Regions from separate parts of the Streptomyces sp. NBC_00846 genome, predicted to be linked through region 2. Evidence: riboswitches for the same ligand, from Rfam matches in the RefSeq annotation. Region 2 holds a riboswitch; each other region holds the start of a gene.
What was found. Region 2 has a riboswitch for thiamine pyrophosphate ahead of OG936_RS26105 (thiamine ABC transporter substrate binding subunit). Riboswitches for the same ligand answer to the same signal wherever they lie in the genome.

Region 1 (10,279 bases), 3.9 Mb from region 2:
GCTTCGCCTTCACCGAGGAGTCCCGCGTCCCGGACCCGGAGCGGCTGAAGCAGATGTACCACGCATCCGCTTCCACGCTGAACCTGGTCCGCGCCTTCACCACCGGCGGTTACGCCGACCTGCGCCAGGTGCACGCCTGGAACCAGGACTTCGTGAAGTCGTCGCCGTCCGGCCAGCGCTACGAGGCGCTCGCCCGCGAGATCGACAACGCGCTGAACTTCATGAAGGCGTGCGGTACGGACCCGGCCGAGTTCAAGGCGGTCGAGTTCTACTCCTCGCATGAGGGCCTGCTGCTGGACTACGAGTCGGCGCTGACCCGTACCGACTCGCGCACCGGCCAGTTGTACGACACCTCCGGCCACATGGTCTGGATCGGTGAGCGCACCCGCCAGATGGACGGCGCTCACATCGAGTTCGCCTCGAAGATCCGCAACCCGATCGGCATCAAGCTCGGCCCGACGACCACCGTCGACGAGGCACTCGGCTACATCGAACGCCTCGACCCCGAGCGCGAGCCCGGCCGGCTGACCTTCATCGTCCGCATGGGCGCCGACAAGGTCCGCGAGAAGCTGCCCGACCTGGTCGAGAAGGTCACCGCCTCCGGCGCCACCGTGGCGTGGGTGACCGACCCGATGCACGGCAACACCTTCGAGGCCGCCTCCGGTCACAAGACCCGTCGCTTCGACGACGTCCTGGACGAGGTCAAGGGCTTCTTCGAGGTCCACAAGGGCCTCGGTACGCACCCGGGCGGCATCCACGTCGAGCTCACCGGTGACGATGTCACCGAGTGCGTCGGTGGCGGACACGAGATCTTCGTCGACGATCTGCACCAGCGCTACGAGACGGCCTGCGACCCGCGGCTCAACCGCAGCCAGTCCCTCGACCTGGCGTTCCTGGTCGCCGAGATGTACCGGGACCAGTAGGCATCACCGCAGGTGGTACGCGTATGACTGTGGGGCACGGATCGATGTGATCCGTGCCCCACAGGGCGTTCGGAGGCTTTCAAGAGCCCACGGCGCCGGGTAAGGTTAGGTTAGCCTCACCGATCAACGGGGTGGCAGCAAGACCGATCCCGCCGGGAGGTGAACCGCGTGTACGTCTGCTCGTGCTTCGGCATCACGGAGAAGCAGGTCAAGGAACATGCGGACGCCGGGGCGTGTACACCCCGGCAGATAGCCTCCGCCTGCAAGGCGGGGACGGACTGCGGCGGCTGCGTCCGCGCCATCCAGGCCGTGCTCGGCCGGGGTGCCTGTCCGCGCCGCGAACTGCTCGACCGGAAGCGGACACCCCGCACCGCGGGCGATGCCGGGACGGGCAGCGCTCCCGAGGCCGCTCCGGGTATCGCTCCCGGCGCTGTCCCGGGCATCCGGCTCTCCGAAGCGGCCTGATCCGTCTGGTCCGGCCAAGATCTTCGGCACCCTCCTAGCTGTCCGGCTGCTCGATCTGCTGGGCGATGTAGAGTGCCTCGCCGAGTTTCTCGATGAGTTCCAGCTGGGTGTCGAGGTAGTCGATGTGGTGCTCCTCGTCCTCCAGGATCGATTCAAAGATGTTTGCGGACGTGATGTCACCCTTGCCGCGCATCAGCTCGATCCCGCGCTTGAGGCGGTCGATCGCCTCCACCTCGACCTGACGGTCCGCCTGGAACATCTCGGTGACGGTCTGGCCCACCCGTACATGGAACAGCCGCTGGTAGTTGGGCAGTCCATCGAGGAAGAGGATGCGGTCCGTGAGGATTTCCGCGTGCTTCATCTCGTCGAACGACTCGGAGCGGGTGTACTTCGCGAGCTTCGTCCAGCCGAAGTTGTCCTGCATCTTTGCATGCAGGAAGTACTGGTTGATGGCAGTCAATTCGGCGGTCAGCTGCTCGTTCAGGAACTCAAGGACCTCGGGGTCGCCCTGCATCGCAGAGGCTCCTTCCAACCGGTGAACTGGTCAAGTTGGCCGCATCCTCGCACCGCACCCGGTGATCGTCCAGTAAGTACATGCTTAGTACGAGTTGCCTGAATTGCCCATGCCCTGGTCGGTACCACCCCTGCCTGTCTGTCACCATGGAGTCATGGGTCAGCCGGAAAGCCGGGAAAACCGCGCGTCAGAGCAGTCCGAGCTTCCGCCGGGACAGCGACTCCAGCGTGGTTGGCCGGTTACCCACTACGGGCCCGTGCCCAAGTTCAAGCCCGACCGCTGGGAGTTCCGGGTCTTCGGTGCCACGGCGGACGGCGAGAAGCACTGCTGGAACCACGAGGAATTCTCGGTGCTGCCGTTCACCTCGGTGGTCGCCGACCTGCACTGCGTCACCAAATTCAGCATGCTCGGCGCCGAATGGGGCGGCGTGCTCGCCCGTACGATCCTGGAACTCGCACCGCCCGCGCCGAACGTCACCCATGTGATGGTCTGGGCCGAGTACGGGTTCAGCTCGAACCTGCGGCTCTCCGACTTCGCCTCGGACCGAACGCTTTTCGCCACGCACAAAGGTGGCGAGCTGCTCACCGCCGAGCACGGCTTCCCGCTGCGGCTCATCGTGCCGCACCTCTACGCCTGGAAGGGGCCCAAGTGGGTCCGCGGCGTCGAGTACATGACGGCCGACCGCCGCGGCTTCTGGGAGGAGCGCGGCTATCACAACATCGGCGATCCGTGGCGCGAGCAGCGCTACTCGTATCAGGAGGAGCCGGGGGACGGCCCCGAACTCTGACCCTGGGGCCCGCGCAACCCTTTCAGCCGCGCCACGTCCGCCGCGTGGCCGTCCTTGCCGCCCGGCGTCTCGATGATCAGCGGCACGCCGGCGGTGGCCGGGTGGGCGAACAGTTCCCGGAACGGTTCCTCACCGATGTGCCCGGCGCCGATGTTCTCGTGACGGTCCTTGTGGGCGCCCACCACGTCCTTGGAGTCGTTGGCATGGATCAGTTTCAGCCGTCCCTCGCCGACCGTGTCCACCAGGAGGTCCAGGGTTCGGCGCATGCCCGCCGGGCCGGTCAGATCGTGGCCCGCCGCGTAGATGTGGCAGGTGTCGAGGCAGATGCCGAGCTTGGGGTGGGCGTCGAGAGCCTCGAAGTACGGGCCGAAGTCCCAGGTCCGTGAGCAGAGCGAGGAGCCCTGTCCGGCGGTCGACTCCAGCAGCAGATACGGGTCGTCGTCGTGCGTCAGCTCGTCCAGGAGCGGCCGCATGTGCGTGCGGACCTGCGCGAGGGCCTGCTCGCGCGGGCGGCCGCCGGTCGCCGATCCGGTGTGCACCACGACGCCCAGGGCGCCGATCTCGCGGGCCCGGCGCAGTGAGTGGCGCAGTGAGTCCACGGACTTCTCGACGGTGGCCCCGGTGTGCGAGCCGAAGTTGATCAGGTACGGGGCGTGGACGTACGCCGGTATGGACTCGGCGGCGCACTCGGCGCGGAACTGTTCGTCCTGGGCCGGGTTGCCGACGGGCGTCGCCCAGCCGCGCGGGTTGGCGACGAAGACCTGGACGGCCTCCGCCGCCATCTCGCGGGCGTAGGTGAGGCCGACCTTGGCGAGGCCGCCGGCCACGGGAACATGGCCACCGACTGCGTTGCGCATGTGGATCTAGAGCCCCTTGGTCTTGATGGTGATGGCGCTGCCCTCGGGGGCCTGCTCGCCGCCGTCGACGGACTGGCTCGCGACGGTGCCGCTGAAGGAGAGGAACGGGCGGTCGACCTTGACTTCGAAGCCCGCGGCCTCCAGCTCGCTCCTGGCGTCGTCGACGTCCTTCCCGGTGACGTCCGGGACGTCGATCATCCGCGGCCCTTTGGAGACCGTGAGCGTGATGGTGTCGCCCTCGGCAGCCCGGCTGCCCTCGCCCAGCGACTGATGGGCGATGTCGCCGGCGACCTCGGGGGAGTGGACCCGGTCGGGCAGCACCTCGGCCTTCAGCCCCTCCTCGTCCAGCGCGGCGGTGGCGTCCTCGACGGACAGCCCGGTGACATCGGGCACATCGACCGGAGCGCCCTTGTTGACGACCAGGGCGACCGCGGAGCCGGAGCGGCGCTCGGCGCCCGCCGCGGGGTCCGTACGGATCACCTCGCCCCGTGCCGTCTCCTCGCTGAACTCCTTGGTGACCATGCCGGGCACCAGGCCGACCTCCTTCAGATCACGTTTGGCGTCGGCGAGCGCGAGGCCTTGGACATCGGGCACCTTCACGATCTCGGGGCCGCGCGAGACGACGAGTGTCACCGCGTCGTTCCTCCGGATGCGGGCACGGGACTCGGGGTCGCTGCTGATGACCTTGCCGCGTTCCACGGTGTCGCTGTAGGACCGCTTGACGCTCTTGAGCTCCAGACCTGCGTCCGAGAGCCGCTGCTGGGCGGTCTTCTCGGTCTGGCCGAGCAGTGAGGGCACCTGGGTGAACTGCCCGGAGTTGATGTACCAGACACCGGTGCCGACGCCCAGTACCAGCAGCACGGCGAGGACCGCGGCCAAGACGGAGCGCCGCGGACCGAAGCGCCACGGTCCGCGCGGCGCGGGCGGCGGCATCGGCGCGGGCATCTCCAGTCGGCTGGTGTGATGGGCGACGCCCTGATCGGCCGGGATCAGCCGGGGGATCACGCTCGTAAGGTCCTCGGCGGCGTCGTGCGCCTCGGCGAGGGCCTGCGGCGGTACGGCGTCCAGCTGGGCGTCGGTCAGGCCGGAGCGGGCCTCACGGGCCTCGGCGAGCAGCGCCACCGCGTCGAACGGGCGGACCTCGGGATTGCGGGCGGTGGCGCTCGCCACCAGGTCGTCGAGCGCGACGGGAAGTCCCGGGACGACGGCCGAGGGGGCCGGGACGTCCTCGTTGAGGTGCTGGTAGATGACCTGGGCGGGGGTGTCTCCGGCGCGTGGCTTGGCGCCGGTCAGCATTTCGTACAGGACGACACCGCAGGCGTAGACATCGGTACGGGTGTCCGCCGTGCCGTGCTCTATCTGCTCAGGGGCGAGATAGGAGACGGTGCCCAGGACCGAGCCGGTGGTGCTGGTGACGGCGCCCACCGCCCGTACGAGACCGAAGTCGGCGACCTTGACCCGGCCGTCGTCCCCTATGAGGACGTTCTCCGGCTTCATGTCGCGGTGCACGAAGCCCGCCCGGTGCGCGGCACCGAGGGCGGCCAGGACCGGCTCCAGAATGTCCAGCGCGGCTCTCGGCTGCAGGGCGCCGCGGTCGCGCAGCACGTCACGCAGGGTGCAGCCCGCGACGTACTCCATCGCGAGGTACACGTACTGACCCTGGGCGCCCTGGTCGAATACCGCGACCACATTGGGGTGCGCGAGCCGGGCCACGGACTTCGCCTCGCGGATGAAGCGCTCGACGAACGAGGCGTCGGTGGCGAGCGCCGGGTGCATCACCTTGAGGGCGAGCACCCGGTCGAGCCGGGTGTCCATGGCCCGGTAGACCGTGGCCATGCCGCCCACGGCGATGCGGGCATCGACGCGGTAGCGGCCGTCGAGCAGCTGCCCGACGAGAGGGTCCTGGAGGGTCGTATCCACGCATGCGAGTCTACGAGCCGCCACGGACTCCTACGGGCCGGAGCGGTCCCGGGGCCGTACTGCAGCCGAGCCGTGACAGGAACATGCGGTTCACGGCGTCCCGGCGGGTCAGAAGGCCGGGCGCTCCGGGTCCAGCGCCGCGCGCCCCTCCACCGGCGACGAGGCCTCGGCGAAGTGGCGGCGCGGGATCCGGCCCGCGCGGTACGCCAGCCGCCCGCCCTCCACCGCGTGCCGCATCGCCGCGGCCATCAGCTCCGGCTCCTGGGCCCGGGTCACCGCGGACGCCAGCATCACCGCCGCGCACCCCAGCTCCATCGCGAGCGCCGCGTCCGAGGCCGTCCCGGCGCCCGCGTCGAGAATCACCGGCACCCGGGCCTGCTCGACGATCAGCTGGAAGTTGTGCGGATTGCGGATGCCGAGGCCGGAGCCGATGGGGGAGCCGAGCGGCATGACCGCCGCGCACCCCACGTCCTGGAGCCTGCGGGCCAGCACCGGGTCGTCATTGGTGTACGGCAGCACGGTGAAGCCGTCGTCCACCAGGGTCTCCGCGGCGTCCAGCAACTCGATCGGATCGGGCAGCAGGGTCCGCTCGTCGGCCACCACCTCCAGCTTGATCCAGTCGGTGCCGAGCGCCTCGCGGGCCAGCCGGGCGGTCAGCACGGCCTCGCCCGCGGTGAAACAGCCCGCCGTGTTCGGCAGGACGCGGATGGAGAGCCGCTGGAGGACGGAGAGGACCGAGCCCTGCACGGTCGGGTCGAGGCGGCGCATCGCGACGGTGGTCAGCTCGGTGCCGGAGGCGGTCAGGGCACGCTCCAGCACATCGAGGCTGGGTGCCCCGCCCGTTCCCATGATCAGCCGGGAGCCGAAGGAGGTGTCGCCGAGGGCGAAGAGGTCGTCGGCCATCGTCAGCCTCCCTGGACCGCGGTCAGGACCTCGACGCGGTCACCGTCGCCGAGCACGGTGGCGGACCACCGGCCGCGCGGGACGACGGTCTCGTTGACGGCGGCGGCGACGCCGGAGTGCGCCGTGGTCAGGGTGGCGGCAAGGGCGTCCAGGGTGATGCCCGCGGCGAGGAGACGGACCTCGCCGTTCACGGAGACGGAGACGGGTACGGGGACGTGTGCGGAGAGGTGCGCGGGATCGGAGGGCGATGCGGGCCGGGGGCGGGGCGCGGGCTCGGAGAGGGGCGCGGGCTCGGTCATGCGGGCTGCTCCTGACGTACGGGGGCGGCGGCGGGCGGGAAGCGGTGCGGGGTGAAGGGGCGGGCCGGCTCGGGCAGCTCGCCGTCGGCCAGCAGCGCCGCCATGACGTCGCCGGTGACGGGGGTGAGCAGCACTCCGTTGCGGTGGTGGCCGGCGGCGAGGTGGAGACCGGGCAGGGCCGTGGGGCCGAGCAGCGGGGCGTTGTCGGGGGTGGCGGGGCGTAGACCGGCGCGGGTCTCGGTGAGCGGCAGCTCGGTGATGCCGGGCACCAGCTCGTGGGCGTCCCGCAGCAGCTCGTAGACGCCGCCCGCGGTGACAGTGGTGTCCCAGCCCATCTCCTCGCTGGTGGCGCCGACGACCAGTTCGCCGTTCTCGCGCGGTACGAGATAGACGTGGCTGCCCCGGACCATGGCCCGGACCGTCCGGGTGAGGAAGGGGGCGTACGCGGCGGGCACGGTCAGCCGCAGCACCTGCCCCTTCACCGGCCGGATCGGCGGCACGACCTCGGCCGGCAGCCCCGGCAGCCGGCCACTGAGGCTGCCCGCGGCGAGCACGACCTGGTCGGCGCCGAGCTCCGTGCCTCCGGCGAGCACGGCTCCGGTGGCCCGGTCGCGTACGACCGTCAGGCGCTCCACCCGGTCGCGGTGGAAGACCACCCCGGCCCGCTCGCAGGCGGTCAGCAGCGCGGCGGCCAGCCGGCGCGGATCGATCTGGTGGTCGCCGTCGACCCGCAGACCACCGCGGACGCCGGGCGCGAGCATCGGCTCCAGACGGCGGCATTCGCGGCCCGTGAGCCACTCCGACTCCAGGCCCGAACGCTGCTGCAGGGCGTGCAGTTCCCGCAGATGGGCGCGGTCGTCGGAGTCCAGCGCGACGGCCAGGGTGCCGCAGGCGCGGAAGCCGGTCTCCCGCCCGCTCGCCGCTTCCAGTTCGGCCGCGAAGGCCGGATAGCGGGCGGCCGAGGCGACATTGAGGGCCAGCAGCATCTGTTCGCCGTAGTGGAGTTCGGTGACGGCGGCCAGCATGCCGGCCGCCACCTGGGCGGCCCCGCCGCCCGGTTCGGGGTCGGCGACCGCGATGCGCAGTCCGCGCTGCGCGGCCCGCCAGGCGGTCACCAGACCGATGATCCCGCCCCCGATGACGAGGACGTCGGATCCGTTTCCGTTCCGAGAAGAACGCATGGGTGCCAACCCCTCCCTTCGCCGGCATGACCCGGATCAGGTTCGTACGGTCGGAGGCCGCCCCAGCCTCCCTCTCAGCCCGGTGCGTCCGGACTCCCGCGAGTGTTTTAGGCCACCCTAAACCGTTCCTGGGCAGTGAGCAGGAACGGGTCCTGTCTCACCGGTACGCCCCGAACGGTCTTGGGCGCACTGGTCCTCCGCTTTCGTCTCCTGGGCGGCGACGAATATCACGTATGGGCCCGTTCCACGTGGGTGGAATCCCCGCGACCTGGCCATGTGGGTGTGGTCAGAGGCGACGGGGAGGCCCCGAACCATCGCTCCGGTGGAACGGGGGCCCCGACTGCTGACACCACACGCGACGTCCCGGATCGCTTTACATGCGTTACGCACACCTCGCCAGGCATACCCACAGAACGTCACGCCGTTCACTCAATCGTGCCTATGTTCGCCAAATCGGGTTACTGGCAGAGCAGTTGTGCGCCCAGTCGCAGGAGGGTGGCGGGACGAGCACGGTGGAAGAGATCCCACTTTCCTGACGAGGTGTCAGATGCTTAAGGTGTACGGGTGAGCGAGCAGCAGCAGTCAGAGCAGCCGGACCGGCAGGCAGGGCGCCGCGTCGTCATCGTCGGCGCGGGCATGGCCGGTGTGCAGACGGCGGTGGCCCTGCGGGAACAGGGCTTCACCGGCTCCGTCGCCCTGATCGGCGCCGAACCGCACCAGCCCTACGACCGGCCCCCGCTGTCCAAGGCGGTGCTGCTCGGCAAGGCCGAGGACTCCGCCTTCGACGTCGATTTCGATGCGCTGGACATCGATCTGCAACTGGGACGCGAAGTCACCGGCGTGCGCCCCGGCGCGCATGAGCTGGACACCCCGTCGGGACCCGTGCCCTACGACGTGCTGGTGATCGCAACCGGCGCCGAACCGGTCGTCCTGCCCGGCGCCGAGGGGGTGCCCGGCGTCCATCTGCTGCGCACCCTCGACGACGCGGCGCGGCTGCGTCCCGTCCTCGACGAGCGGCACGGCGTCGTGGTCGTCGGCGCGGGCTGGATCGGCGCCGAGTTCGCCACCGCGGCCCGCGCCGCGGGCTGCGAGGTCACCGTCGTCGAGGCCGCCGACCGGCCCCTCGCGGGCGCGATGCCCGCCGAGGTCGCCGCCCCGATGGCCGCCTGGTACGCCGAGAGCGGCGCCGAACTCCTCACCGGAGCCCGGGTCGCCCGCATCGAACCGGGCCGGGTGATCCTCGCGGACGGCCGCACGATCCCGGCCGGAGCGGTCGTCGTCGGAATCGGCGCACGGCCCGCCACCGACTGGCTGGCCGGCTCCGGCATCGCGCTCGGCCCCGACGGATCGGTGACCGCCGACGGGGCGCTGCGCACCTCGCAGCCCGATGTGTACGCGGTTGGTGACTGCGCCTCGTTCCCCTCCGCCCGGTACGGCGAACGCCTTCTCGTCCACCACTGGGACAACGCCCTCCAGGGCCCGCGGACCGCCGCCGCCAACATCATCGCCGCCGCTGCCGACGGTGAACCCGCGCCTCTGACGTACGACCCCGTGCCGTACTTCTGGTCCGAGCAGTTCGACCGGTTCGTGCAGTACGCGGGCCACCACGGGAGCGCCGACACCCTGCTGTGGCGCGGCGATCCCGCCGGCCCCGCCTGGTCGGTGTGCTGGCTGCGCGACGGCGTCCTGGTCGCGGTCCTCGCCGTCGGCCGGCCACGCGATCTGGCGCAGGGGCGCAAGCTCATCGAGGCGGGGGTGCGGCTCGATCCGGCACGGGCCGCCGACCCCTCCGTACCGCTGAAGTCGGCGACTCGTCAGTAGGCGTACGGGCTAAGGACGTTGATGTCCGCTATGTGGACAACCTCTTGGGGGAGGTCAGAAGTTAGTGCACTGTGCATCTTTTCGAGTGCTCATTTCATACTCTTCGAAGGATGCGCATGTTTCGACACAGATGGGCCCGCGCGCTGCGCGGAATCTCCATGGCCTCGGCGTCGATTGCCCTCGTCGGAGGCGCACTCGCCGCCCCGGCGTACGCGGGCGCCACTCCCAAGCCCGGTTCCAACCCGGCTGTCGACTACCAGGATCCGATCGACGCGCTGCCGCCGGTCTCCCGCCCGGACACCAAGAGCTGCTCGGTGACGGCCGTCGACCACGACTTCGGCTACACCCTCGGCGGGCCGCCGTACACCACCACGCTCACCCCGCCCGAGAAGTGCAAGGGTCCGTGGAACAAGGTCGTCCTCGACTGGTCGGGCAGCGTGAAGGGGCGTCAGTACGACCGCCTCGCCGCGGTCTTCATCGGTGGCGCGGAGGTCTTCCGCACCAGCACCGCCGAGCCCGACGACGACGGCATCAGCTGGCACGTCGCCAAGGACATCACCGACTTCGCGCCGCTCCTCAAGGACCCGCAGAAGCTCCAGCTCGAACTGG
Region 2 (10,279 bases):
TCGCGCTCGTGGACACGGTGGACGAGGCGCCCGAGGCGCTCGCCCGGTTGTCGGCGGACCCGCGGCCGGGAGCCGGCCGCTAACCGGAAAACGGAACCGGTTCAGAGGGACGCGAGACGGGCCACCAGTGCGTCGAAGAAGGCCTCCCAGCCGTCCTCGGCCGCCGCGTACTGCTCGGCCGTGAGGTTGCCGCCGCGCTGCGTGAACACCATTTCCGTGGTCCTGGCGCCCCGGTCGGTGAACGTGACCGTGACGGTCTCGCCCTCGATGTCGGCGGGCGCGGTGGCATCCTTCAGCGTAAAAACCAGCCGCTCCGGCGCGACCACCTCGCGGTAGACCCCGTGGAACGGCATCTCGGTGCCCGGCACCACGATGACCAGGCTCCAGGCGCCGCCCGGCCTGACGTCCATCGACAACCGGTCGAGCGGAACCTCGGCGTCCCCGCCGTACCAGGCGGCGAAGTGCTCGGGGGTGGTCCACGCTTCGAAGACGCGTTCCCGCGGAGCGTCGAGGACGCGGGTGATGTCGATACCCTCGCGTGCTGAACCGGTCATTGTTCCCGTCCTTACGATGAGTCGTTCCGGACCTTCCGCGTGTCCCCTCCAGCTTGCACGGACACCATGGGAAACGGCGGACGGAACCGTCGGACGCCGCTCGGCCGGTCCAGTGGACGCGGCCACCGCCGGGCCACGCGAGTCCGGTCGAAGGGGCATGACCCGGATACGCCGCACTGATACGGGCCGGGTTCGCCCTTACCGCATGGCGGGCTACTCGACGAATGAGGAAGATCCGCCTCCCCACTGGAACGAGGACTCAGCAGGGCTCAGGGGAACTCGCCAGACGTCGCCGCGCGCTGGTCGACGGCTCTGCGCGCTGCGGCCGGCGAGCCTGAGTGGTTCGCCCGGTCGCGCGAACAGCCCTGCGCCACTTCCCTTTCGAATCCGGACAGCAGCGCGTCGAGCGCGAAGTCGAAGCGCGCCCCGGTCACGGCATCGCCCGCTTCCCGGGCGGCGCGCACCAGCAGCGGGTAGGCGCAGTACGACCCTCAGAAGGCAGCGGGCAGGACAACGGTCTCCGTCGCGTCGAAGCCGACCCCGACCGCCGCGCCCTCCTCCGGCGCGTCCCTCAGCGCGCACTCCGCCTCCAGCACCGGAGCACCTTCCGGGATCAGCTGGACGGCGACGTGGTTGCCCCGGAACGTACGCCTCCCGACCGTGCAGCGCAGCCCGTCGTCCGGGGCACCGATCCGGACGCCGGCCGGGCGCACCAGCAGATCGCACGCCCCCTGCGGCGAGCCTTCGGGCACCGGCACCGTGCCCCACACCGTGTCGGCGGCCGTGCCGGTCACTGTCGCCTCCACCACGTTGTCGAAGCCGAGAAACCGGGCGACGAAGGCGGAGGCGGGCCGCTGCCAGACCTCCAGCGGGGTGCCCACCTGGGCGATCCGCCCGTCGCGCATCACCACGACCCGGTCGGCGAGGGCGAACGCCTCTCCCTGGTCGTGGGTGACGGCGAGCACCGTCGTACCCAACCGCCCGAAGAGCGTGCGCAGTTCGACAACGAGCCGTTCACGCAGGCCGCGGTCGAGCTGGCCGAGCGGCTCGTCCAGCATCAGCAGCTTGGGGCGTGGAGCGAGCGCCCGTGCGAGGGCGACACGCTGCTGCTCGCCACCGGACAGCGCGGCGACGGCCCGCCGTTCGGCGCCGGGCAGGCCCACCAGGTCGAGGAGTTCGCCGACCCGGTGCTCCTGATCGCGCCGCGACACCCCGCGCATCCGCAGCCCGAAGGCGACGTTGGCGCCGACGTCCCGGTGCGGAAACAGCTGGTGGTCCTGGAACATCAGGCCGAGACCGCGCCGGTGTACCGGCACCCCCGCCTGGTCCGCGCCGTCCAGCAGCACCCGGCCACCGTCCGGCGGACGCAGTCCGGCGACCACCCTCAGCAGCGTCGACTTGCCGCTGCCGCTCGGCCCCAGTACGCATACGATCTCGTGCTCGGCGACCTCCAGATCCACCCGGTCGAGCGCCGCACGCTCGCCGAAGCGAACCGTGGCCGATTCCAGTGTCAGCATCTCTAGAACTCCCCGGACCGGTCCGTGCGAATACGTTCGAGCAGCAGCAGCGACACCGCGCAGACCACCATCAGAAGGGTGCTGAGGGCCATCGCCTGGCCGTAGTTGAGCTCCCCGGCCCGTCCCAGCAGCCGGGCCACGGCGACCGGCAGCGTCGGGCGGTCGGGCCGCGCGATGAACACCGTCGCGCCGAACTCACCGAGCGACACCGCGAACGCGAAGCCGGCCGCGACCAGCAACGCCCTTCGCACCAGCGGCAGATCGACTTCCCGCCAGGCCCGCAGGGGCGACGCGCCGAGCACCGCGGCCGCCTCCCTCAGTCGGCCGTCCACCGCGCGCAGGACCGGCAGCATGGTCCGTACGACGAAGGGCACGCCGACCAACGCCTGGGCGAGCGGCACCAGAATCCACGAAGTCCGCAGATCCAGCGGGGGCTTGTCCAGGGTGATCAGGAAACCGAAGCCGACGGTGACCGCGGACACCCCGAGCGGCAACATCAGCAAGGCGTCGAAACCGCGCACGAGCCGGCCCGTGCGCCGGGTCAGCGCCGCGGCGGCGAGCCCGCCGACGACCAGCGCGATGACCGTCGCGACCAGTGCGTACTGAATGGAGTTCCAGACCGCTTCGAGCGGCGCGACCAGGAACGTACCGCCGCCCGCGTCCACGGACCCCAGGGCACGGTAGTAGTCGAGGCCGTGGCCGCCGGGCGTGGCCAGTGAGCGCTCCACCAGCACCCCGAGCGGCAGCAGGATCAGCACCAGCACGGACAGCAGCACCCCGCAGAGCAGCGCCCATTGCGCGGCACCGCGCGGCCTGCGGGCGGTCTGCGCGGGGTCGACCAGTTTCAGGGCGGTCTCCCTGCGCCGTACGGTCCACGCGTGCACGGCGAGGATCGCGCCGACCGCGGCGAACTGCACCAGCGTCAGCACGGCGGCCGTCGGCAGGGCGAGCAGTTGGGCGGTCTGCCGGTAGATCTCCACCTCCAGCGTGGCGTATCCCGGACCGCCGAGGATCTGCACGACGCCGAAAGAGGTGAAGGTGAAGAGAAAGACCATCAACGCGGCGGCGGCCACGGCGGGTGCGAGGGCCGGCAGGGTGACCCGCCGCCAGGCGGCGAACCGCCCGGCTCCCAGCACCCGGGCGGCTTCCTCCTGCCGCGGGTCGAGCTGTGACCACAACCCGCCCACGGTCCGTACGACCACCGCGTAGTTGAAGAAGACATGGGCGAGCAGAATCGCCCAGACGGTGGTGTCGAGGCGCACGCCCCAGAGCTCGTCCATGAACCCGCCGCGTCCCACCAGTGCCAGGAAGGCTGTCCCGACGACAACGGTCGGCAGGACGAACGGCACGGTGACGACCGCCCGCAGCAGTTGTTTGCCGGGGAAGTCGAAGCGGGCGAAGACATAGGCGCCGGGCAGTGCGATCAGCAGGGTCAGCGCGGTCGAGGCGAGCGCCTGCCAGGTGGTGAACCAGAGGACGTCACGGATGTCCGGCCGGGTCAGCACCTCGCCGATCCGGCCGAACTGCCAGACGCCGTCAGCCTTCAGGCCACGGCCGACGATCGCGGTGACCGGATAGGCGAAGAACAGGGCGAAGAACGCGACGGGCAGGGTCATCAGGCCGAGCCGCGCCGCGCCCCCGCGCCGCGCCTTCGCGCGCGCGACGTCCGCGTGCCCGGAGCGGCCGCGCGGCTCCTCACCACGCGGCCCGTCCCGGTGCGCACCCGTCCCGCCCGGGCCCGTCCCGCCCGGGCCCTGCCCGCCCGCGCCCGTTCCGCGTACGGGCGTCTTCGCTACTTCACTACGAGCGAGGACCACGACTGGACCCACTGCTCACGGTTCTTGGAGATCTGGTCCGGGGCGACGGTCGTCGGCCTGTCCACCGTTGCACCGAACTTCGTGAAGAGCTCCGGCAGTTTCGCGCCCTTGGTGACCGGGTTCACGAACATGTTGAGCGGCATGTCCTCCTGGAACCTCTTGCTGATCAGGAAGTCCAGCAGGGCCTTGCCGCCCGCCTCGTTCTTCGCGCCGCTCAGCAGCCCCGCGAACTCGATCTGGCGGAAGCAGGTCCCGGTGGCGACCCCGGTCGGGGCGGCAGTGGGCTGCGGCTTCGCGTAGAGCACCTCGACGGGCGGGCTGGAGGCGTACGAGACGACGAGCGGCCGGTCGGCCTTGGCGTTCTTGCCGCCCGCGGAGCCGGAGAACTCCTCGTTGTACGCCTGCTCCCAGCCGTCGACGACCTTGACGCCGTTGCTCTTCAGCTTCTTCCAGTAGCCCTGGTAGCCCTTCTCGCCGTAGGTCGCGACGGTGCCGAGGAGGAAGCCGAGGCCGGGCGAGGAGGTCTGGGCGTTCTCGGTGACGAGGAGGTTCTTGTACGCGGGCTTCGTCAGGTCCTCGAAGGACTGCGGCGGCGCGAGCTTCTTGTCGGCGAAGTACTTCTTGTCGTAGTTGACACAGATGTCGCCGGTGTCGATCGGCGTGACCCGGTGCTCGGTGGCGTCGAGTTGGGTATCGGACGCCACCTGGTCGATGCCCTTCGCCGCGTACGGCGTGAAGAGACCGCTGCCGAGGGCGCGGGAGAGCAGGGTGTTGTCGACGCCGAAGAACACGTCACCGCGCGGGGAGCCCTTGGTCAGGATCTCCTGGTTGAGCGCGACACCCGCGTCGCCGCTCTTCAGTACCTTGACGGTGTAGCCGGTCTGCTCGGTGAACTCCTTCAGCACGTCCTTGGAGGCGTTGAAGGAGTCATGGCTGACGAGCGTCACGGTCTTCGAGCCCGAGCTCTTCTCGGAGCCGGAACCGGAGTCCGACGTATCGGAACTCCCGCATCCGGCAAGCGCGGTGACGCCGAGCGCGGCGGCAACGGCCGTCGCCGCGAGCTGCTTGGTCCTGCGCGTGGTGCTCATTGTGGATTCCTCCTGGGTTTTGGCCAGGAAGAGACGCGGCCCTGCCCACGGGAGGCGGGCAGGGCGCAACAGCATGAGTTGATGACCGAACTTCCTACCCGGAATGACCCGGGCGAGGTTCAGAGGGTCTGCGGCCGACCTGTCCTCGGTGCCGCACTCTCAGCGCTGTGGCGCTCCCCTGTCGGAATATGAAGTTGATTCTATGAAGTTGATTTCAGGCCCAGGTTACACGGGCCGTTCCGGCCTCAGCGCTCGGCCGCCGCCAACTGCCCGCAGGCGCCGTCGATCTCCTGGCCGCGGGTGTCCCGCACGGTCACCGGCACCCCGTGTGCCGCGATCGCCTCGACGAAGGCCTTCTCGTCCTCGGGACGCGACGCGGTCCACTGGGACCCGGGCGTGGGGTTCAGCGGGATCAGGTTGACGTGCACCCGCCTCCCCTTGAGGAGCCGGCCGAGCCGATCGCCGCGCCATGCCTGGTCGTTGATGTCCCGGATCAGCGCGTACTCGATGGAGATGCGACGGCCGGACTTCTCCGCGTACTCCCACGCGGCGTCCAGCACCTCACGCACCTTCCACCGCGTGTTCACGGGGACGAGCGTGTCGCGCAGCTCGTCGTCCGGGGCGTGCAGCGACACGGCGAGACGGCACTTGAAGCCCTCGTCGGCGAAGCGGAGCATCGCGGGCACCAGGCCGACGGTGGAGACGGTGATCCCGCGCTGCGAGAGCCCCAGCCCGTCCGGCTCCGGGTCGGTCAGCCGGCGGATCGCGCCGACGACCCGCTTGTAGTTGGCCAGCGGTTCACCCATGCCCATGAAGACGATGTTGGAAAGCCGCGCCGGGCCTCCCGGGACCTCCCCGTCGCGCAGCGCCCGCATGCCGTCCACGATCTGGTGCACGATCTCGGCGGTCGACAGATTGCGGTCGAGACCGGCCTGTCCCGTGGCGCAGAAGGGGCAGTTCATCCCGCATCCCGCCTGTGACGAGATACACATCGTCACCCGCTCCGGGTAGCGCATCAGGACGGACTCGACGAGCGTCCCGTCGTGCAGCTTCCACAGCGTCTTACGGGTGGTGTCGTCGTCGCAGCTGATGTGGCGGACCACGGACATCAGATCGGGGAACATCGCTTCGGCGAGCTTGTCCCGCGAACCGGCCGGGATGTTGGTCCACTCCGCCGGGTCGTGCGCGTACCGCGCGAAGTAGTGCTGCGAGAGCTGCTGGGCGCGGAACGGCTTCTCGCCGATCGCGGCAACGGCTTCCTTGCGCTCGGCGGGCGTGAGGTCGGCGAGATGCCGCGGCGGCTTCTTGGCTCCGCGGGGCGCGACGAAAGTGAGTTCTCCGGGCTTAGGCATGGTCCATCCAGTGTCGCAGACAGAACAGTGAGGGCCCGCCGCCCTGTGGACAACGGACCCTCACTCGCAAAAGCCCAGGTCAGGAAGGTAGAGCTCGGGGGATCAGCCGGAGCCCACGAACAGCACCAGCAGCAGCCAGACCACTGGGGCGGTCGGCAGCAGCGAGTCCAGCCGGTCCATGATGCCGCCGTGCCCCGGCAGCAGCGTGCCCATGTCCTTGATTCCGAGGTCCCGCTTGATCATCGACTCGCCCAGGTCACCGAGGGTGGCGGTGGCCGCGACCGCGAGCCCCAGCAGCAGCCCCTGCCACCAGGAACCGCCGTCGATCAGGAACTGCATGCACAGCGCACCGGCGGCCATCGCGAAGGCGACGGCCCCGAACAGGCCCTCGCGGGTCTTCCCGGGGCTGATGCGCGGCGCGAGCTTGTGCTTCCCGAAGCGCCAGCCGACGGCGTACGCGCCCGTGTCGCTGACCACGGTCAGCAGCAGGAAGGTGAGCACCCGCTGCGGTCCGTCGTCCGCGGTCAGGAGCATGGCCACGAAGGTGGCCAGGAACGGCACGTAGAACGCGGCGAACACGCCGGCCGTGACGTCCTTGAGGTAGCCCTCCGGAGGCTCGGTCATCCGCCAGACGAGCACCGCGAGCGCGGTCAGCGCCATCGCCACCCAGGCGCCCTCGGCACCCCGCGCGTATCCGGCCACGACCATCGCAGCGCCACCGACCGCCAGCGGGATGAGCGGCGCCTTGATGCCCTTGCGCTCCTCCAGCCGGGAGGTGAGCTCCCACAGGCCCACGACGACGGCGACGGCGATCACACCGACGAAGACGGCCTTCACGATGAACAGCGAGGCGACGATGACGGCGCCGAGCCCCACACCGACCCCTATGGCGGCTCGCAGGTCACGACCCGCACGTTTCTTCTGCGGGGGAGGCGGCGCGGTGGACATGGGCTCCTGCGGCTTCTCGTCGCGGAACAGGGGGCCGCCGCTCAGGCGTGCGGCCCCCCGGTCCCGGTCATCACGGTCGTCAGCGTCTCTACCTGCGTCGGGGGCGTCCGGCACGATGGGCATGGGCCGAGTCTGCTGGGCGCCATGCACATCGTATGCAGAACCCGCCGGAGCTGCCTGCGTCTCGGGCGGACCCCAGTGGCCGGCTCTCTGCGGGGCGCCCCAGGAAGAGTCATTCATCAGACTTCGAGCAGCTCGGCTTCCTTGTGCTTGAGCAGCTCGTCGACCTGTGCGACGTACTTCGCGGTGGTGTCGTCGAGTTCCTTCTCGGCGCGACGCACCTCGTCCTCGCCGGTCTCCTTGTCCTTGACCAGCTTGTCGAGAATCTCCTTGGCCTTGCGGCGCACGGCCCGGATGGAGATCTTGGAGTCCTCGGCCTTCGTCTTCGCGACCTTGATGTACTCGCGACGACGCTCCTCGGTGAGGTCCGGGAAGGTCACTCGGATGATATTGCCGTCGTTGCTCGGGTTGACGCCGAGATCCGAGTCGCGGATGGCCTGTTCGATGTTGCGCAGCGCGGTCTTGTCGAACGGCGTCACGACGGCCATGCGCGGCTCGGGCACCGAGAACGAGGCGAGCTGGTTGATCGGGGTCAGCGCGCCGTAGTAGTCGGCGACGATCTTGTTGAACATCGCCGGGTGGGCACGGCCGGTACGGATCGCGGCGAAGTCCTCCTTCGCGACGACGACGGCCTTCTCCATCTTCTCCTCGGCCTCAAGGAGGGTTTCTTCGATCACCACGTGCTCCTGCGTGTCTTGAGTGGGCCCGGCGTGCTCGGGCCCGGCGGGTCCTGGGTCGCGTCCTCACCTGCACGGTGTCCGACCGGCAGGCCGTTGTCCATCCTTCGGAACCTGTCCCGGGGTGTTCCCCACAGGCCCCGGGCCCTCCCGCGGCTTCCCGGGAAGACCCCCCGGTTCTCAGGCCCGGGTGCCCTGGTCACTCACGAGCGTGCCGATCTTCTCACCCTTGACCGCGCGGGCGATATTGCCCGTGGCGGTCAGTTCGAAGACGAGGATCGGCAGCTGGTTGTCACGGCAGAGCGTGATGGCGGTGGCGTCGGCGACCTTGAGATCGCGGGCGAGCACCTCGCTGTACTCAAGGGCGTCGAACTTCACCGCGTCGGGGTTGGTCTTCGGGTCGGAGTCGTAGACCCCGTCCACGCCGTTCTTACCCATGAGGAGCGCCTGGGCGTCGATCTCCAGGGCGCGCTGGGCGGCGGTGGTGTCGGTGGAGAAGTACGGCATCCCCATACCGGCGCCGAAGATGACGACGCGGCCCTTCTCCAGGTGGCGCACGGCGCGCAGCGGGATGTACGGCTCCGCGACCTGTCCCATGGTGATGGCGGTCTGGACCCGGGAGTCGATGCCCTCCTTCTCCAGGAAGTCCTGGAGAGCCAGGCAGTTCATGACCGTGCCGAGCATGCCCATGTAGTCGGACCGGGCCCGGTCCATGCCGCGCTGCTGAAGTTCGGCACCGCGGAAGAAGTTGCCGCCGCCGATGACAATCGCGATTTCCGCGCCGCCGCGGACGACTGCCGCGATTTCCCGGGCGATGGCGTGTACGACGTCGGGGTCTACGCCGAGACCTCCGCCGCCTGCGAACGCCTCTCCGGACAGCTTCAGCATGAAGCGTCCGGGCACCTTGCCGTCCTCGCGCTTGTGGTCACCTTTGGCGGCGTCCGCGCCCTTGTTCATGGAGATTCTCCTCGTGCACATACGAAGAAGGCCATTGCCGGTGGGTCTGGTGTCCCTCAGCGGCAATGGCCTCCTCGTCAGATCTGCGGTCGTACGGCATGAGTGCGGCCGACGACTGCACTGGACCCTAACGGGGTCCACCGTTGTTCGCGGACGGACTCAGATGCCGACCTTGATGCGCGAGAAGCGCTTCAGGGCGACACCGGCCTCGTCCAGAACCTTCTGGACAGACTTCTTGTTGTCCTTGGCGAACGCCTGCTCCAGGACGACGACGTCCTTGAAGAAACCATTGACGCGACCCTCGACGATCTTCGGAAGGGCGGCCTCCGGCTTGCCCTCCTCGCGAGAGGTGGCCTCGGCGACACGACGCTCGTTCTCGACCGTCTCGGCCGGGACCTCGTCGCGGTTGAGGTACTTCGGGGCGAAGGCGGCGATGTGCTGCGCGACGTCCTTGGCGGCCTCGGCGTTCTCCTTGTCGAGCTCGACCAGGACACCGACCTGCGGCGGGAGGTCGGGCATCGTGCGGTGCATGTACGCAGCCACGTAACCGCCGGTGAACTGCGTGAAGCGGTCCAGGACGATCTTCTCGCCGAGGTTGGCGTTGGCCTCGTCGACGTACGCCTGAACGGTCTTGCCGGCCTCGATCTCGGAGGCGAGCAGCTCGGCCAGGTCGGCCGGGGAGGTCGCGGCGACGTGGGCGGCGAGCGTGTTGGCGACGGTCTGGAACTTCTCGCCCTTGGCGACGAAGTCCGTCTCGCACTTCAGCTCGAGCAGAACGCCGGAGGTCTTGTCCTCGGAGATGAGGGAGACGACGGCGCCGTTCTCGGCAGAACGGCCCTCGCGCTTGGCGACGCCCTTCTGACCCCTGATACGGAGCGCCTCGACGGCCTTGTCGACGTTGCCCTCGGCCTCGTCGAGCGCCTTCTTGCAGTCCATCATGCCGGCGCCGGTCAGCTCGCGGAGCTTCTTGACGTCAGCGGCGGTGTAGTTCGCCATGAGTCTGTGTTTCTCTCTCGAAGTCTGAAAGATCTACGGGTAAACGGCGGGGGCGGTGCTCGTGGCACCGGCCCCGCCGTCATTCAGCCGTGACGGAGACGGAGGTGTCAGGCCTGCTCGGCGTCCGCGGCCGGAGCCTCGGCGGCGGGGGCCTCGGCAGCCGGGGCCTCGGCAGCGGCCTCGGCCGGCGTCTCGGCGGCGTCCGCAACCTTCTCGGTCTCGGCGGAGGTCTGCACCTCGGCGTCGGCCTTCT
Region 3 (10,279 bases), 1.9 Mb from region 2:
AGACGGTGGTGATACCGAACTGCCATCGCGCCAGGGTTTCCGGCGCCAGAGCTAGCTCCACGTCGTCGTCTCCTTACGTCGCCGTAGTCACAGCGGCAGTCTGCCCCTTAAATCCGACTAATCACGGGAGGAACAGGACACGCTTGTGAACGCGTTCACATTCACAAGCAATTATGACGCACGGACTTTCGGGACGTTCGGGCGGGGTACCCCTCTTGGGATGTTCCGATCAATCACCCCGAAGCAGACACTCCCGGAACACCCCGGTCCTGGCACCTCCCGGCCCCGAACGCGAAGGCCCCGTACCTCGCCGAACGAGGTACGGGGCCCTGGGCCTTCCGGTGCGCGCAGGCTGCCTGCGCCGCTCTACAGCTCCCTGCGGTACGACTCCGCGGCCTTCAGGAACAGGTCGTTCGCCTCGTCCTCCCCGATCGAGACCCGCACCCCCTCGCCCGCGAACGGCCTGATCACCACACCGGCCCGCTCGCACACCGCGGCGAAGTCGGCGGTACGGTCCCCGAGCCGCAACCAGACGAAGTTCGCCTGGGACGGAGGAACGGTCCACCCCTGGTCCGCCAGCGCCCGCTGCACCCGGTTCCGCTCGCACACCAGGGAGCCGACCCGTCCCAGAAGTTCGTCCTCGGCACGCAGCGAGGCGACCGCCGCGTCCTGTGCCAGCTGGCTGACCCCGAAGGGCACCGCCGTCTTGCGCAGCGCGGCCGCCACCGGCTCGTGGGCCACGGCGAAACCGACCCGCAGACCCGCCAGACCGTACGCCTTGGAGAACGTCCGCAGCACGGCCACGTTGGGCCGGTCCCGGTAGATCTCGATGCCGTCCGGCACCTCGGCATCGCGGATGAACTCCCGGTACGCCTCGTCGAGGACCACCAGGACATCGCCCGGCACCCGGTCCAGGAACCGCTCCAGCTCGGCCCGGCGCACCACGGTGCCGGTCGGGTTGTTGGGATTGCAGACGAAGATCATCCGGGTGCGGTCCGTGATCGCGTCCGCCATCGCGTCGAGGTCGTGCACGTCACCCTCGGTCAGCGGGACCTTCACCGAGGTCGCACCGCTGACCTGCGTGATGATCGGGTACGCCTCGAAGGAACGCCAGGCGTAGATGACCTCGTCCCCCGGACCCGAGGTGGCCTGGAGCAGCTGCTGCGCCACACCGACCGAGCCGGTTCCGGTGGCGAGGTGCGAGACGGGCACACCGAAGCGGTCGGCCAGCTCGTTCATCAGACCGGTGCAGGCCATGTCCGGGTAGCGGTTGAAGTTCGCGGCCGCCGCCAGGGCGGTCTCCATCACCCCGGGCAGCGGGGGATAGGGGTTCTCGTTGGAGGACAGCTTGAACGCAACCGGTCCACCGGCAGCAGCCGGCTTGCCCGGCACATAGGCGGGGACGCCGTCCAGCTCGGCGCGCAGCTTGGGGCTCGTCTCGCTCACCGCAGGTCCTCCTAGACCGTCTGTACACATCAATACTGCTCACCTTATGAGGATTGGGCTCCGCTGCGAATGGCCGGAGCGTCCCGAACGCCCCGCGCGGCCGGGGACGGGGGGAGCGCTTCCCTCTCTGACGCGCGCCGGTGGCTCACTCCGTGGCGCGCGTCCCCCGAAGAGGTGAGATGAGACCTCTTCGAAACATCGACCATTTAGTAGGCCCATCGGGTTCGACGCATGACACACTACGGTCAACCTCGCCAATGCCCTTGCTTTTCAAGGCATTTGATATGCAATGATCATGCAGAAACGTGCCTGTCAATGAGTGAATATGCGGCCGGGTCAACCTCCCTTCCGAGCCCTACTATCGGCTCGCCATGACAGCAGCAGGAAAGCACCAGGTGAGCCGGTCGGAGACACCCCGGCGCAGCGGCCGGCAAGGACGAGCGGGAATCCGGGATGTGGCCGCCGCCGCCGGGGTCTCCATCACGACCGTCTCCGACGCGCTCAACGGCAAGGGCAGGCTCCCGGACGCCACCCGCCGCCATGTCCGCGAGGTCGCAGAGCGCCTGGGCTACCGCCCTTCCGCCGCGGCCCGAACCCTCCGTACCGGCAAGTCCGGCCTCATCGGCCTGACCGTGACGACCTACGGAGACGAACCCTTCACCTTCACAGAATTCGCCTATTTCGCCGAGATGGCCAGAGCGGCCACCTCCGCCGCGCTCGCGCGCGGCTACGCCCTCGTCATCCTGCCCGCCACCTCACGCCACGACGTCTGGTCGAACGTCGCTCTCGACGGCACCGTCGTGATCGACCCCTCCGACCAGGACCCGGTCGTCACGGAACTCGTACGCCAGGGGCTGCCCGTCGTCTCGGACGGCCGTCCGGCCGGCACCCTCCCGGTCACCGCCTGGGTCGACAACGACCACCGGGCCGCCGTGCTCGACCTCCTCGACCATCTCGCCGCCGCCGGAGCGCGCCGCATCGGCCTGCTCACCGGCACCACCACCGACACGTACACCCGTCTCTCCACCACCGCGTACCTCCACTGGTGCGAGCGCGTGGGCCAGGACCCGGTGTACGAGTCCTACCCCGCCCACGACCCGTGCGCGGGCGCAGTCGCCGCCGACCGGCTTCTCGCCCGCCCGGACCGGCCCGATGCCGTCTACGGGCTCTTCGACCCCAACGGCACCGATCTGCTGGCCGCCGCCCGCCGATACGGCCTGCGCGTCCCCGAGGACCTGCTGCTGGTCTGCTGCAGCGAGTCCACCGTGTACGCGACGACCGAGCCCCCCATCACCACCCTCTCGCTCAAGCCGCGCAGGATCGGCACGGCGGTCGTCCAGCTCCTGATCGACGCCATCGAAGGCGTGCAACACGACGGGCCGGTGGAGCAGGTCATACCGACGGAGCTCATCGTCCGGACGTCCTCGCAACGCCGTCCACCCCGCACCACGGTCAGTGCGCCCCGCTCCCCCGCCGGGGATTGATCAGGCGATTTCGGACCAATCGGCCGGTGAACCTGACGTGCGCCGGGATTCACCACCCCTGGTGCGTCACAGAGCACGATTCGCATTCCTATGATGGGCGCACGACACCGCGGACCGCCCCGACCAGCAGGGCCCGTCAGGTGTACGGCGGCGCGACGGTGGTGGAGGGGTCGATGACACAGGGGGCCGGTCAGGAACCCGTGGTGCGGACTGCGACGTTGCGTGACTTCCGCGTACCGCCCTATGCGCAGACTGCGGTGCCGCCTTCACCGCCGCATCCGGGCAACGCCGTTCCGGGAGGCGAGCTGCCGGAGGGGTACACCCCCACCGCACGCGACCTTCCGGTGATCAACCGCGGTGACACCGTCCAGGTGCGGGCCGTCCCCGACCCGCGGCCCGCCCCGGAGCCGGGGCTCGGACCGCTGTACGTCGTCGGCGATGTCCACGGCTATCTGGCCGAGCTCCACGCCGCCCTCGCCGAGCAGGGCCTCATCGACGCCGAGGGCAACTGGTCCGCGGGCAATGCCCGACTCTGGTTCCTGGGCGACTTCACCGACCGGGGACCCGACGGCATCGGCGTCATCGACCTGGTGATGCGCCTCTCCGCCGAGGCCGCGGCCGCGGGCGGTTATTGCAAGGCCCTGATGGGCAATCACGAACTGCTACTCATCGGCGCCAAGCGGTTCGGCGACACCCCGGTCAACTCCGGCGCCGGCACCGCCACCTTCCAGGCCGCCTGGCTGCTCAACGGCGGCCAGAAGAACGACATGGAGCGGCTCCAGGACGTCCACCTCCAGTGGATGTCCCGGCTCGACGCGATCGTCGAGGAGGACGGGCATCTGCTGACCCACTCCGACACAACGGCATACCTCGACTACGGCAGTACCATCGAGGACGTCAACGACACCGTGCACGCCATTCTCACGCGTAACGACGCCGATGAGTGCTGGGACCTCTTCCGGAAGCTCACGAAGCGGTTCGCCTTCCGCGACGAGTCGGGGCCGCAGGCCGTACGGGAGCTGCTGTCGGCCTACGGCGGACAGCGCATCGTCCACGGTCACAGCCCCATTCCGTACCTACTCGGCGAGGTCGGCTCGGAGGACGGAGAGGACGGTTCCGGTCCCGTGGTCGACGGCCCGCACGTGTACGCGGACGGGCTCGCCATCGCCATGGACGGCGGAGTGACCATGGCCGGAAAGCTACTGGTCGTCCAACTGCCCCTGCATGACTGACGTCCATCCGGGAAGACGCTTCACGACCTGACCGCGCCGACCACCGGGCCTATTTACGGAAATCCCCTGTCACCCCGTGCCGTGGGCGCTCTACCATCGGCGTATCAGTAGCAGGCTCTCCTCCGTTTCCGCCCAACTGCCCGGTCCACGCGGGCATTCAGGCCCAACGGAGCATCGGGGGATGCACATGAACAGCGCTCCGCACCTGCTGGCCGAGGACCGCCCCGAGTACGAGCGGATCCTCGACGACGCACTGCGCCATGCCCATGAACGACAGGATCTGGCCGCGGTCGGCGAGCGGCTCAACGCCGTGCAGCTGCGCACCATGGCGCTGGACGCCACGGCGCTGATCACCGCAACGGCCGCCACCGAGTACGAGCACTATGTGAAGGCCCGCGAAGAGCTGCGCGGACCCGACGAGGAAATGGACGAGGATGCCGGTCCCGGGTCCGGCATGAACCCTCAGAGCCAGTCGGGCGCCGGCATAGGAGCTGTCGTCACGGTTCTGGCCCCCGTGCTCGCCGGCACCGCCGCGTTCATATTCCTGCTGGCCGGCTATCTGCTGAAACTGCTCAGCCCGCCTCCGTCCTTCGCCTCCACCATGGTCGCCGCGGGCTGGTTCTTCGCGGCGGTCATGGCCGCCGCCATCCTGGCCGCCGCCGTCGGACTGCTCGTCACCGCACTGCGCAACGGATCGACGTCGCAGCCCGCCGAAGATCCCGGGAGCGAGCTTCCGGAGGATGTGGCGCGTGCCAGGGAGGCGTGGCGCCACGCACTGCTGGAGCGCGGCATTCTGCCATTCCTCAGAGACGCGCTCGCCGACCCCGCGGCCGGCCCCGCGGCACGCACCCCGCACCGCTCGGAGCACCGCATCCCGAAGATCGGCTACAGCCGGCCGGACTTCACCAGCCCCGACGACGGCCCGGCGGCGGGCCCCCGCCCGACCTTCACCAGCCCGGACTTCACCAGTCCCGACTTCGGCGGCCCGGAGCATGAACCGGACTGACCGGATCCGGGTAACACGTACCCCCGCCAGGAACACCGCGTCGGCCAACGCGCCCGCGCGCCGGGACCAGCGTGGGTCAGCGGTCCCATGGCTTCGGGCGCGCCAGCGCCTCCCACTCGGGGCGGAGCAGTGAGAGCACCGCGACGTCATGGCGGCGCCCCCGGTGCAGACACGCGGATCGCCGTATCCCCTCCTGGACGAACCCCGACCTGACGAGAACGGCGAGCGCGGCCGCGTTGTCCGTGTGGGTGACCGCCTGAAGGCGGTACATGGGCAACTCGCCGAACGCCAGGTCCGTCAGCGCGTCGACTGCGTCCGTGCCGTATCCGCGACCGCGGTGCTGCGGCGCCAGCATCAGCTCGACCTCGGCCGTACCGTCGGCGACATCCTGTTCGGTCAGGGCCACGTGGCCGACAGGCGTGCCGTCGGGAAGCACGACGACGAAGTCGTCACGGTCCTGGTCGTCGTGGTAGCGCTCGATGCGTTCCCGCAGCGACGTGAGCGAACGTGGCCAGATACCCATCGCATGAGCGGTTGCCGGATCGGACCGCCACTCCTGCAGCAGTTCGGCGTCATCGACTTCCACGGGAACGAAGGCGACTTTCCGCCCTCGCCAACACGGCTTCCGGCCCGCCTCGTTCGCCTCCGCCACGCTATCGCTCATGTGCGGATCCTACGGACACGCAACCGCCCTGATCACCTGCTTTTCGGCACCGAGCGTCCGGAGCCTGCCGCGCGAACGCGGAGAGCCGCGGCTGAGTGGCGAAGATCTGCTGCGGTCTTCGCCCCTCGGCCACGCGTCAAACGGATCAGTCCGCGATCGGCAGATAGACCCGGTTGCCGGCTGCCGCGAACTCCTTGGACTTGTCCGCCATGCCCGCCTCGATCTCCGCCTGCGAACCGCCGTGTTCGCGACGGATGTCCTGGGAGATCTTCATCGAACAGAATTTCGGCCCGCACATCGAGCAGAAGTGCGCGGTCTTCGCCGGTTCGGCGGGCAGCGTCTCGTCGTGGAACTCCCGTGCCGTGACCGGGTCGAGAGCCAGATTGAACTGGTCCTCCCAGCGGAATTCGAAACGGGCGTCGGAGAGCGCGTCGTCCCAGTCCTGCGCCCCCGGGTGCCCCTTGGCGAGGTCTGCCGCATGGGCCGCGATCTTGTACGTGATGACGCCGGTCTTCACGTCGTCACGGTTGGGCAGGCCGAGGTGCTCCTTGGGCGTGACATAACAGAGCATCGCCGTGCCCCACCACGCGATCATCGCCGCGCCGATGCCCGAGGTGATGTGGTCGTACGCCGGAGCGACATCGGTGGTCAGCGGGCCGAGCGTGTAGAACGGCGCCTCCTCGCAGATCTCCTGCTGGAGGTCGATGTTCTCCTTGATCTTGTGCATCGGGACATGGCCCGGGCCCTCGATCATGGTCTGGACACCGTGCCGCTTGGCGATCGTGTTCAGTTCGCCGAGTGTGCGCAGTTCGGCGAACTGGGCCTCGTCGTTGGCGTCGGCGATCGAGCCGGGGCGCAGACCGTCGCCCAGCGAGTACGTCACGTCGTACGTAGCGAGGATCTCGCAGAGCTCCTCGAAGTGCTCGTACAGGAACGACTCCTTGTGGTGCGCGAGACACCACGCCGCCATGATCGAACCGCCGCGGGAGACGATGCCGGTCTTGCGTCGGGCGGTCAACGGGACGTACGGCAGGCGCACGCCGGCGTGGACCGTCATGTAGTCGACGCCCTGCTCGGCCTGCTCGATGACGGTGTCCTTGTAGATCTCCCAGGTCAGCTCCTCGGCCCGGCCGTCGACCTTTTCGAGCGCCTGGTAGAGGGGAACGGTGCCGATCGGCACGGGGGAATTGCGCAGTACCCACTCACGGGTGGTGTGAATGTTGCGGCCGGTGGACAGATCCATGACGGTGTCGGCGCCCCAGCGCGTCGCCCACGTCATCTTCTCCACCTCCTCCTCGATGGAGGACGTCACCGCGGAGTTGCCGATGTTGGCATTGACCTTCACCAAAAACCGCTTCCCGATGATCATCGGTTCGATCTCGGGGTGGTTGACGTTGGCCGGCAGTACGGCCCGGCCTGCAGCGATCTCCTCGCGCACCACCTCCGGCTCGACGTTCTCCCGGATCGCCACGTACTCCATCTCCGGGGTGATCTCACCCCGGCGGGCATACGCGAGCTGGGTCACCGGCTGCCCGTCCCGGCTGCGGCGGGGCAGCCGGGGCCGGCCGGGGAAGACCGCGTCGAGGTTGCGCAGTCCTTCCCCGAGCTCTCGGCTTCGCTCGAGCAGGGGAGACCCCGTCCGCGGCGAGGTGTGCTTGAGCCCGTCGTCCTCGGGGCGTGCGGGGCGGCCCGGGTACTCCTCGGTGTCGCCGCGCGCGATGATCCAGTTCTCCCGAAGCGGTGCGAGTCCGCGACGGACATCGGTCTCGGTGGTGGCATCGGTGTACGGCCCCGACGTGTCGTACAGCGTCACGTCCTTGCCGTTGGTGAGGTGCACCTGACGGACCGGCACCCGGAGGTCCGGGCGTGAGCCCTGGACGTATCCCTTGTGCCAGCCGATGGACTTCCCGGCCTCGGCGCTCTGGTTCGAGGCAGGCGTGTGTGCGTCCGCTGTGGTCATGAGACCTACTCCCTACGCCGGCATTACCCGGTAACAGGTTCGGCGGTCGGCGCAGCCTGTCCCGTACGGATGTACGGATATCAGCGCCCTCTCAGCCCGGTGCTCCGAGCTCCCGCGTGTGCAAAGGTCCCTCAACGCTAGCGCCCCGTCCGGCGCAATGAACAGAGGGCCCCTCTCTTCTTGCGATGATCGGCCGGTGACGTCCCCCCAAATCGACTCCGAACCGCGAGGCCATCAGCACGGCCACTCGCACAGCCATGGCCCCGCAGCGCCCGTCTCGAAGCATCTGCGCAAGGTCATCACGGCCGTGCTCATCCCGTTCGCCACCGCGGTCGTCGTCGGCCTGGTGGTGCTCTGGCCGGGTGGCGCGCCCCCGCACGATCGGACCGGTGTCGGTTTCGACCGGCAGACCCAGCAGGCGAAGGTGGTGAAGGTCGACAAGGTGGACTGCAAGGACGTGAACGCCTCCCAGATGCCCGTCAGCGGCGAGACCACCCCGCCGTCGGGGAGCGGGCCGGGGCTGTGCGAGAAGGCCACCGTCGAGGTGACGACCGGCCACGACAGGGGCCGGACCTTCGTCGAGATCGTCCATCCCGACGCACCGCGTCAGTTGCGCCGGGGTCAGGGCGTGGTCGTGGCGTACGCCCCCGACGCGCCCCATGATCTGCAGTACTCGGTGACGGATGTGAACCGGAAGTTCCCGATGGCGCTGCTGGCCGGGGTCTTCGCCCTGGTCGTGGTCGCGGTGGGCAGGATGCGCGGGGTGATGGCACTGGTCGCGCTCGCCGTGTCGTTCGCGGTACTGACCCTGTTCATCCTCCCGGCCGTCCTTCAGGGCTCGAATCCCCTGCTCGTCGCGGTGATCGGGGCCAGTGCGATCATGCTGATCGCGCTCTACATGTGCCACGGCTTGACGGCCCGCACCTCGGTCGCGGTGATCGGCACACTGATCTCGCTCCTGCTGATCGGGCTGCTCGGATCACTCTTCATCGGCTGGGCGAGCCTGACGGGCAACACCGACGACAGCACCGGTCTCATCCACGGCCTGTACCCGCACATCGACATGAGCGGCCTGCTGCTGGCCGGTGTCATCATCGGTTCGCTCGGGGTCCTCGACGATGTGACGGTCACCCAGACATCCGCGGTCTGGGAGTTGCACCAGGCGAACCCGATGATGGGTGCGCGGGGGCTCTACAAGGCGGGGATCAGGATCGGGCGCGACCACATCGCCTCGGTCGTCAATACGCTGGTGCTCGCCTACGCGGGCGCCGCGCTGCCGCTGCTGCTGCTGTTCTCGATCGCCCGGAGCAGTGTGGGGACGGTGGCCAACAGCGAGCTGGTGGCGGAGGAGATCGTACGAACGCTGGTCGGCTCGATCGGACTGGTCGCCTCGGTGCCGGTGACGACGGCGCTCGCCGCGCTGGTCGTCTCCGCGGACCGCACAGGGCTCGGCGCGGAAGCCGGGGCTCCAGCACCCGTACGGGCCGGGAGAGGCCGCCGTCGTAGGGCGAAGTCTTGAACGCCTCCATCACGGAGAGCGATTCACCCATTCGGCAGGTGTCGCGTTCGACCGGCGGGCCGGTCTGAGACCCCGTGCTCTTCAGCCGGCGTTCTGTTCCTCGGCGAGGATCCGGCCCAGGGCCTCTTCCAGATTGCCCTCGAAGTCACCCAGCGTGCACTCCTGCCCGAGCGGCACGAGTTTGTCCGTCCGGTCGAGAAAGGCCACAAGTGGCGCGGTACCGGCCCGAAAGAGGGCGCGGTCCTCGCCGACCTGGAGCCGGATATGTACATCGGAAAGCCCCTCGGGCTCCGTGGGTCCGATGTGCACATCGCCGTCGCCACTGGGGCTGTTGAGGCCGTCGAGCAGCAGCTCACGACCGAATGCCCAGGTGACGGGGGCGTCGCCGGGCAGATGGAAGGTCATCCGGATCGCATACGGATCACACACTTCGTACCGGAGCTCCACCGGGATCCGGAAAGAGAGCTCCTCGGAAACGAGGAAGCTCATCATGACCTCAGCTTGAACCGACTCGCGCATCGTTCAACCCCGCAGTAGATGAATCTGGCCAGGAATGATCCCCCATGGCCCTATTGACGCCATCGTGGTGCACGCGATAGCAGATCACAAGGAGTGATTTTTCAGATACTGATAGAGAACACGAACGAACGCAAGAGGTTGGCCACTTCGCCACGTAGTTGTTCGACTGCGGGGAGCAACCGGTCTTCCTGCTCCAGGGGTACCGAAATGGCCATCGCGGCGGCGGTGAATCCGGCAGTGATCGGGATGGCCGCGCAGACCGTCCCCAAGGCGTACTCCTGTCGTTCGATGACAGGTTCCATTCGTTCCAGCGACCGCAGCCGCTCGAGGAGCGCCGCGCGGTCCCTCACCGAGTAACGGGTCAGCGGCCGTACCGGGTGCCGGTCCAGATGGTCCTCACGAGCCTTCTCGTCGAGCCGGCTCAGCAGACACTGACCGATCGCATGGGC

Region 1: linked by a shared signal. The riboswitch ahead of thiO (glycine oxidase ThiO) and the one ahead of OG936_RS26105 (thiamine ABC transporter substrate binding subunit) in region 2 are both predicted to bind thiamine pyrophosphate.
Region 3: linked by a shared signal. The riboswitch ahead of thiC (phosphomethylpyrimidine synthase ThiC) and the one ahead of OG936_RS26105 (thiamine ABC transporter substrate binding subunit) in region 2 are both predicted to bind thiamine pyrophosphate.

Annotation. Positions count from the first base shown of each region.
Region 1 is NZ_CP108846.1:1,739,336-1,749,614, reverse strand. Features, by position in the region: gene OG936_RS08090 (class II 3-deoxy-7-phosphoheptulonate synthase) at 1-923, shown strand, start outside; gene OG936_RS08085 (bacterioferritin-associated ferredoxin) at 1,092-1,388, shown strand; gene bfr (bacterioferritin) at 1,423-1,902, opposite strand; gene OG936_RS08075 (sulfite oxidase-like oxidoreductase) at 2,057-2,689, shown strand; gene OG936_RS08070 (deoxyribonuclease IV) at 2,656-3,546, opposite strand; gene pknB (Stk1 family PASTA domain-containing Ser/Thr kinase) at 3,553-5,466, opposite strand; gene OG936_RS08060 (thiazole synthase) at 5,575-6,369, opposite strand; gene thiS (sulfur carrier protein ThiS) at 6,372-6,560, opposite strand; gene thiO (glycine oxidase ThiO) at 6,665-7,849, opposite strand; TPP riboswitch at 7,845-7,959, opposite strand; gene OG936_RS08045 (NAD(P)/FAD-dependent oxidoreductase) at 8,414-9,670, shown strand; gene OG936_RS08040 (peptide-N4-asparagine amidase) at 9,787-10,279, shown strand, end outside.
Region 2 is NZ_CP108846.1:5,656,216-5,666,494, reverse strand. Features, by position in the region: gene OG936_RS26130 (LOG family protein) at 1-83, shown strand, start outside; gene OG936_RS26125 (SRPBCC domain-containing protein) at 102-554, opposite strand; gene OG936_RS26120 (hypothetical protein) at 824-1,018, opposite strand; gene OG936_RS26115 (ABC transporter ATP-binding protein) at 1,046-2,071, opposite strand; gene OG936_RS26110 (ABC transporter permease) at 2,074-3,687, opposite strand; gene OG936_RS26105 (thiamine ABC transporter substrate binding subunit) at 3,864-4,976, opposite strand; TPP riboswitch at 5,050-5,166, opposite strand; gene rlmN (23S rRNA (adenine(2503)-C(2))-methyltransferase RlmN) at 5,222-6,328, opposite strand; gene OG936_RS26095 (phosphatidate cytidylyltransferase) at 6,431-7,516, opposite strand; gene frr (ribosome recycling factor) at 7,516-8,073, opposite strand; gene pyrH (UMP kinase) at 8,254-9,030, opposite strand; gene tsf (translation elongation factor Ts) at 9,190-10,026, opposite strand; gene rpsB (30S ribosomal protein S2) at 10,134-10,279, opposite strand, start outside.
Region 3 is NZ_CP108846.1:3,781,071-3,791,349, reverse strand. Features, by position in the region: gene OG936_RS17450 (cytochrome ubiquinol oxidase subunit I) at 1-61, opposite strand, end outside; gene hisC (histidinol-phosphate transaminase) at 367-1,446, opposite strand; gene OG936_RS17440 (LacI family DNA-binding transcriptional regulator) at 1,818-2,930, shown strand; gene OG936_RS17435 (metallophosphoesterase) at 3,104-4,162, shown strand; gene OG936_RS17430 (hypothetical protein) at 4,344-5,168, shown strand; gene OG936_RS17425 (GNAT family N-acetyltransferase) at 5,245-5,832, opposite strand; gene thiC (phosphomethylpyrimidine synthase ThiC) at 5,978-7,792, opposite strand; TPP riboswitch at 7,785-7,918, opposite strand; gene OG936_RS17415 (YibE/F family protein) at 7,989-9,311, shown strand; gene OG936_RS17410 (SsgA family sporulation/cell division regulator) at 9,393-9,830, opposite strand; gene OG936_RS17405 (IclR family transcriptional regulator) at 9,932-10,279, opposite strand, start outside.